DNA from 2 places in the Bacillus sp. LQ01 genome. Region 2 is predicted to be linked to the other one. Evidence: riboswitches for the same ligand, from Rfam matches in the RefSeq annotation. Region 2 holds a riboswitch; the other holds the start of a gene.
What was found. Region 2 has a riboswitch for cyclic di-AMP ahead of AC22L0_RS00145 (SipW-dependent-type signal peptide-containing protein). Riboswitches for the same ligand answer to the same signal wherever they lie in the genome.

Region 1 (3,425 bases), 1.0 Mb from region 2:
TTTTGAAAAGGGGGATGCTGTATGCGGATTTTAGTATTAGGCGCTGGTGGAGTCGGAGGATTTTTTGGTGGCAGATTAGTCGAAAAGGGAGAAGATGTTACATTTCTTGTTCGTAGTAAACGGAAAAAACAATTAGAGGAAAGAGGACTTGTAATCCGAAGTGTTAACGGGGATTTTTCCTTTCAACCGAAATTAATAACGAAGGAAGAGAGAACTTCTCCATTTGATGTCATTTTATTTTCAACAAAAGCGTATCACTTAAACGAGGCAATTCAAGATTTGAAGCCGTTTGTTGGCGAAGGTACTGTAATCATTCCATTGTTAAATGGTATCGCTCATTTATCACTATTACAAAAAGAATTCGGCGAAGAAAAAGTACTTGGCGGTTTATGCTTTATCGAGACGACGTTAAACGATCAAGGAGAAATTGTACAAACTAGCGCTGCCAACAGACTTGTGTTTGGAGAAATTAAGTCTCAAAATTCAGAGAGAGTAAAGCATATTTCTAAAGCATTTGCAGGTACGAAATCTAGTTTTGTTTTAAGTGAAAATATTACGCAAGATATGTGGCATAAATATTTATTTATTACTGTAATGTCCGGTGTGACAACGTTAATGCGTGCACCAATTGGACCAATTCGTGAAAGTGAAGGCGGCCGTGATTTTATCCGTAATGTATTTGAGGAATCTGTACAAATTATGAAAGTATTAGGAGCTCCAATAAAGGTTAATATTGCCCAGGAACATATGAAAACAATTGATAAAATTTCGTATGATATGAAGTCATCGATGCAACGTGATATGGAGAAGGGTTCGTTTATTGAAGGGAAGCACTTGCAAGGATATTTACTGGATGTAGCAGAGCAATTTTCTATAGCGGCACCATTATTAGGCACTATATATCAAAATTTAAAGGTGTATGAAGAGATGACCTTTAACAGATCTGTAATAGAATTAGATGTATGAAAAAATAAAAAAGATAGCAATATATAAGTGTATTGCTATCTTTTTTATTTTTTTGTATGACAAATTATTTATTTCTTTTCGTTCTATCTGTCAAATTTATTTCCTGTTCACGTTTACCATATAACTGATTAATTTCATTTGCTACTGCATCTAAATATGAATCGGAAAAAATAGGCTTCTTTTCTTTAGACATATGGGTCTCCTTTGCGGATTTTTTAGTATTCATTATGTATATTTCTCAGTGGATTATGCACAATCATTTTAATTTTTTTCTTATTAAAAATTTTTGTTTACTTTTTGAAAATAAAGGAGTATTATAATCCACAGTTTCAATTTTCTAAATCGCTGAAACCGCATGGTACGGGGGACCCGTTTTTACGGATTAGTACATAATCCGATGGGGTGAATCCTTAAAAAAGGTAGGGCTACTCATAGGCCCGAATCCGACAGCTAACCTCGTAAGCGTTATATTGAGAAGGAAGGTGGAGCTTGTGCGACAAAAAAAATAATGTCTACAAGTCTATTTCGCTATGGCTTGTAGACATTTTTTGTTTTCTGAGTAAATAGTTTACTGGCTGCAACAAGCAGAAAAGTTCGTACAAAATTATTGGAGAGTGGACAGCATTGGTTTCATCTATTAAAAGATTTTTAATTGGAAGACCGTTAAAATCAACGGAGCTTGGAGAACAAAAGCTTAATAAAACGAAAGCTTTAGCTATTTTATCTTCTGACGCATTGTCATCAGTTGCTTACGGTCCAGAGCAAATTTTAATTGCTTTAGCAGGTGTTGGAGCGATCGCTTATTGGTATTCCATTCCGATCGCTGTTGGGGTATTAGTATTATTGACAGCCCTTATTTTATCTTATCGTCAAATTATTTTTGCTTATCCGCATGGCGGGGGAGCGTATGTTGTATCAAAAGAAAATTTAGGGATGAATCCAGGCTTAATTGCTGGAGGATCTTTATTAGTTGACTATATTTTAACTGTTGCGGTAAGTGTGTCCGCTGGTACAGATGCAATTACGTCTGCGTTTCCTAGCTTACATGCACACAACGTAATTATTGCGGTTATATTTGTTATATTAATTACGATATTAAATTTAAGGGGAGTAACGGAATCAGCTTCCGTTTTAGCATATCCTGTTTATTTATTCGTTTTAGCACTATTTATATTAATTGGTGTGGGCATATATAATATTTTAACTGGTCATGTTTCACCCACTTTACATGCGCCAATTGGTACACCAGTTGCAGGGATTAGTTTATTTTTATTACTAAGAGCATTTGCATCAGGTAGTTCTGCTTTAACAGGTGTTGAAGCAATTTCAAATGCAATTCCGAACTTTAAAGATCCTGCGCCAAACAATGCTGCAAAAACATTGCTTGCAATGGGTGCATTACTTGCTGTGTTATTTTCAGGAATTGTATTTTTAGCTTATTATTACGGAGTGACTCCGAGTAAAGAAGTAACAGTTGTTTCTCAAATTGCTGAACAAACATTTGGACGTAATTTCATGTACTATTTCATACAAGGTACAACAGCTTTAATATTAATTCTTGCTGCTAATACAGGTTATTCTGCATTTCCTTTATTAGCGGTTAACCTTGCAAAAGATAAATTCATACCGAGAATGTTTACGATTAGAGGAGACCGCCTAGGTTACTCAAACGGTATTATTATACTTGGAGTTGCTTCGATTATTTTAATTGTAGCTTTCCAAGGGCAAACAGAACATTTAATTCCACTATATGCAGTAGGTGTATTTATTCCATTTACACTTTCTCAAACAGGGATGGTATTAAAATGGCTTCGCGAAAAGCCTGAAGGATGGGCTTTAAGATTAACGGTTAATTTAATTGGTGCAGTTATTAGTTTTATCGTAATGAGCATGTTCTTTTTAACTAAATTTGCACAAGTTTGGTCGATTCTTATTTTCTTACCAGTTATTATCTTCTTATTCCATCGAATTAAGAAGCATTATGATGCAGTGGGTGATCAATTAAGTTTAAAAACTTGCGAGCCTCTTATTCCAATTGAGGGGAATGTAATTGTCGTTCCTGTAGCAGGTATGACGCATGTAGTAGAAAATTCATTGAACTATGCGAAATCGCTTTCGGCAGATCAAGTTATCGCAGTATATGTTGCTTTTGACAGAGAAGAGGAAAAGAAATTTGAGGAGAAATGGAAGAAGTGGCAACCTGAAGTAAGGCTTGTTACATTACATTCTCATTATAGAAGTATTATTCAGCCGCTAACGAAGTTTATCGATACAGTGCAATATAAGGCAAGTGAATCGAATTACCGTGTTACGGTCGTTATACCACAGTTCATTCCGAAAAAAGGTTGGCATAACATTCTTCATAATCAATCCAGTTTACTTATACGTGCGTATTTACTTTATAAAAGAAATGTTGTTATTACGACAGTTCCATATCATTTGAAAAAATAAGAAAATTT
Region 2 (3,425 bases):
CATCACTTCATCGATCTGATTAGTATAGGGGAATATCAATCTATGTTTGATTTCTTTTATACTAAGGAGGATGAGGTACATGGAACTAACACTTATTTGTGTTGGAGAAGAAAGTAAGGTAGATAGTTTAAGAGATCTAGTATCATTTCAACATGAGTTAATTATTTTTACAGCAAATGAAGAGATAGCGGCTGAAGTTAGGAATTGTGGGTTTGATTGGACTTATAGCTGCAGTAAGGAGCAGGACTTTACTAGTATTTGTGAGTGTATTAAGAAGGTGATTTTACTAGGGGATGAGCTTCCAATCGTTAGTTTTTTCACAGAACACATTCGCTTTTCTTTTCAAGCACCTATTACTGTTGTTACAAGGAATAAACGATATCCAGCGAGGCTCTATGAAACAATTGGAGCTAAGTTTGTCGTGTTTACAAATTGTGATAATATTTCTTTTTTATTTTTTGAATAGGGCGGGGGAAGAAATGATGAAGGTACTATTACTTGGAGATATAGCAAATCGTTGGGCAGTATCGGTAGAGCGAGTTCAAGAATTGGTTCAGATCGATCCCCTTTTTCCAGGGCCGTATATTATATTACCATCAAAAGATGCTTTGTATTTAGAGGTGGATATTACCGAGTATGAGCAGCTACATGCAGAATTGACACAAGTTTATATTCGCGGGAGAAATTTACGTGCATTTTTACGAGGAGAATAAAGGTTGAATAAAAAGAGCGAATGCTGAGTGCAACAAGCTATGCACTTCATCTCATTCGCTCTTTTTATTTCATATTTAAAAGGTCATTTTTAAGAAAAGAGAAGAGAAATAAAGAAAATAGATGAAATAATAGTAATAATCTTCAATGTAAGCGTTTAAATGAATGTAAATATTATTATTTTCAGTAATTTACCCCTTTACAAGTGAAATATAGAGGAGTATATTTACTCTCATAAATCATTCATAAAATTTCCAAAAAAACCTAAAATCGCTGAGTTCCAGAAATGGAGCGGGGGAACCAATTTTGTGCATCGTCACTTGGGGTGAATCTTTCAGTTTTGAAAGTAGGGCTACTCTTTAGGCCCGAATCCGACAGCTAACCTCGTAAGCGTTTAGAGAGGAGGTTTACTTTTTGTTGTTCATTTTTTGAACACTGAGTAGAGCTCAGTGTTCTTTTTTAACATTTAAATGGTAAATTTTAACAAAAACAAAGCGAGGGATAGCTATGTTAGATGTTGTAATGGTCGGGATTTTTATTTTATTAGTTGCATCAATGGCAAGTCTTGCAAGTTGGTCAGATAAAGTTGTGAAAGAAGGAAAGCAATCATGATGATTGTCTTATCGGTTATTGTCGCAGCAATTACAGTGTATTTAGTGTATGCATTATTAAATCCAGAGAAGTTTTAATTAGGGGGAATCATTCATTATGATTTGGGTTGCAGTCATTATTACAATGCTCTTGTTTATTTTAGTAGCAAAGCCAACGGGGATTTATTTAGAAAAAGCTTTTCAAGGTAGCAAAAAGCTAGATAAAGTATTCGGGCCTTTTGAAAAAATTATTTTTAAAATTACGGGTGTAAAAGAATACAATCAAACGTGGAAACAGTACGCATTATCATTAGTTTTACTCAACGGATTTATGATTGTTATTGTATATTTCATTTTCAGATTACAAGGTGTATTGCCGCTAAATCCAGCGCATATTGAAGGAATGGAGCCTACGCTCGCTTTTAATACAGCAATTAGTTTTATGGCTGATACAAACTTACAGCATTATAGCGGTGAAAATGGCTTATCTTATTTATCACAATTAATCGGGATTACATTTTTAATGTTCGCAGCACCAGCAACAACATTAGCGCTCGTTATGGCATTTATAAGAGGGCTCGCTGGAAAAGAACTCGGTAACTTTTTCGTTGATTTTACGAGAGCGTTAACGAGAGTATTTCTTCCTATCGCTTTTATTACGGCGTTAATCTTTGTCGCTCTTGGTGTACCGCAAACGTTAGATGGGGCTGTTACAGCACATACGATTGAAGGTGCAAAGCAAAGTATATTACGCGGACCAGTTGCATCATTCGTGTCCATTAAGGAACTTGGAAATAACGGTGGTGGATTTTTCGGAGCAAACTCTACGCATCCTTTTGAAAATCCAGGACAAATGAGTAATATTTTGCAAATGATGCTTATGATGTTATTACCAACTGCACTTCCGTTTACGTACGGACGAATGGTAGGAAATAAAAAGCAAGGTCGTATCCTTTTCGTATCACTATTCATGATGTTTTTACTAGGATTTATCACAATTACGACATCTGAATTACATGGAAATCCAGTATTAAATGAAATGGGTATCCAGCATGTACAAGGAAGTGCAGAAGGAAAAGAAGTGAGGTTCGGAACAGTATTTTCTTCCCTTTATGCGACAGTAACGACTGCTGCGGAAACAGGTGCTGTTAATACGATGCATGATACGTTAACACCAATTGGTGGTTTAGTACCACTCGTAAATATGATGTTAAATACAGTATATGGCGGCGTTGGAGCAGGCTTTGTGAACATTATTATGTATGCAATTATCGCGGTGTTTATATCTGGGTTAATGGTTGGACGGACACCAGAGTTTTTAGGTAAAAAGATTGAAGGTAAGGAAATGAAATTAATCGCGGTCACGATTTTATTTCATCCATTGCTCATTTTAGGCTTTTCGGCATTAGCTCTTTCAACAAATTTAGGGACGGATGCTATTTCTCATTCCGGTTTCCACGGTTTAACGCAAGTTGTATATGAGTATACATCGTCAGCTGCGAATAACGGATCTGGATTTGAAGGATTAGGAGATAATACACCGTTTTGGAATATTACGACTGGTTTAGTTATGTTTTTAGGACGTTACTTCAGTTTAATTACGATGCTAGCTGTGGCAGCTTCGTTGAAAGAAAAAACGGTAGTGCCAGAAACAGTCGGAACGTTCCGTACAGATAATAGTTTATTTGGTGGCATCTTCATCGGAACAATTGTAATTGTTGGTGCATTAACATTCTTTCCGATGTTAGTACTCGGACCAATTGCAGAATTTCTTACATTGAAGTAATGGAGGGTAAATGATGAGACCGGTAGTAGTAAAAGAAAAACAATTAAATGAGTCACAAATACATGCTGTAGAAGATGAAGTTAGACAAGCGAAAACGATGGATCGTGATATCGTAACACATGCGATGAAGCAATCCATTGCGAAATTGAATCCGAAAGTCATGATAAAGAATCCGATTATGTTCGTTGTGGAAATTGGATTTATCATTACGTTCATTTTATCTTTTCTTCCAAGTAGTTCTAGTAGTATACCAGGTTGGTTTAATATAACAGTTTCTCTCATTCTATTATTTACAGTTTTATTTGCGAATTTTGCAGAAGCATTAGCAGAAGGTCGTG

Region 1: linked by a shared signal. The riboswitch ahead of AC22L0_RS05480 (APC family permease) and the one ahead of AC22L0_RS00145 (SipW-dependent-type signal peptide-containing protein) in region 2 are both predicted to bind cyclic di-AMP.

What each region holds. Positions count from the first base shown of each region.
Region 1 covers NZ_JBYEZL010000001.1:1,021,715-1,025,139, forward strand. Annotated here, with positions in the region: gene panE (2-dehydropantoate 2-reductase) at 22-966, shown strand; gene AC22L0_RS05475 (hypothetical protein) at 1,031-1,159, opposite strand; cyclic di-AMP (ydaO/yuaA leader) riboswitch at 1,300-1,446, shown strand; gene AC22L0_RS05480 (APC family permease) at 1,591-3,417, shown strand.
Region 2 covers NZ_JBYEZL010000001.1:13,500-16,924, forward strand. Annotated here, with positions in the region: gene AC22L0_RS00135 (hypothetical protein) at 80-466, shown strand; gene AC22L0_RS00140 (hypothetical protein) at 480-713, shown strand; cyclic di-AMP (ydaO/yuaA leader) riboswitch at 973-1,118, shown strand; gene AC22L0_RS00145 (SipW-dependent-type signal peptide-containing protein) at 1,219-1,323, shown strand; gene kdpF (K(+)-transporting ATPase subunit F) at 1,323-1,400, shown strand; gene kdpA (potassium-transporting ATPase subunit KdpA) at 1,420-3,087, shown strand; gene kdpB (potassium-transporting ATPase subunit KdpB) at 3,101-3,425, shown strand, end outside.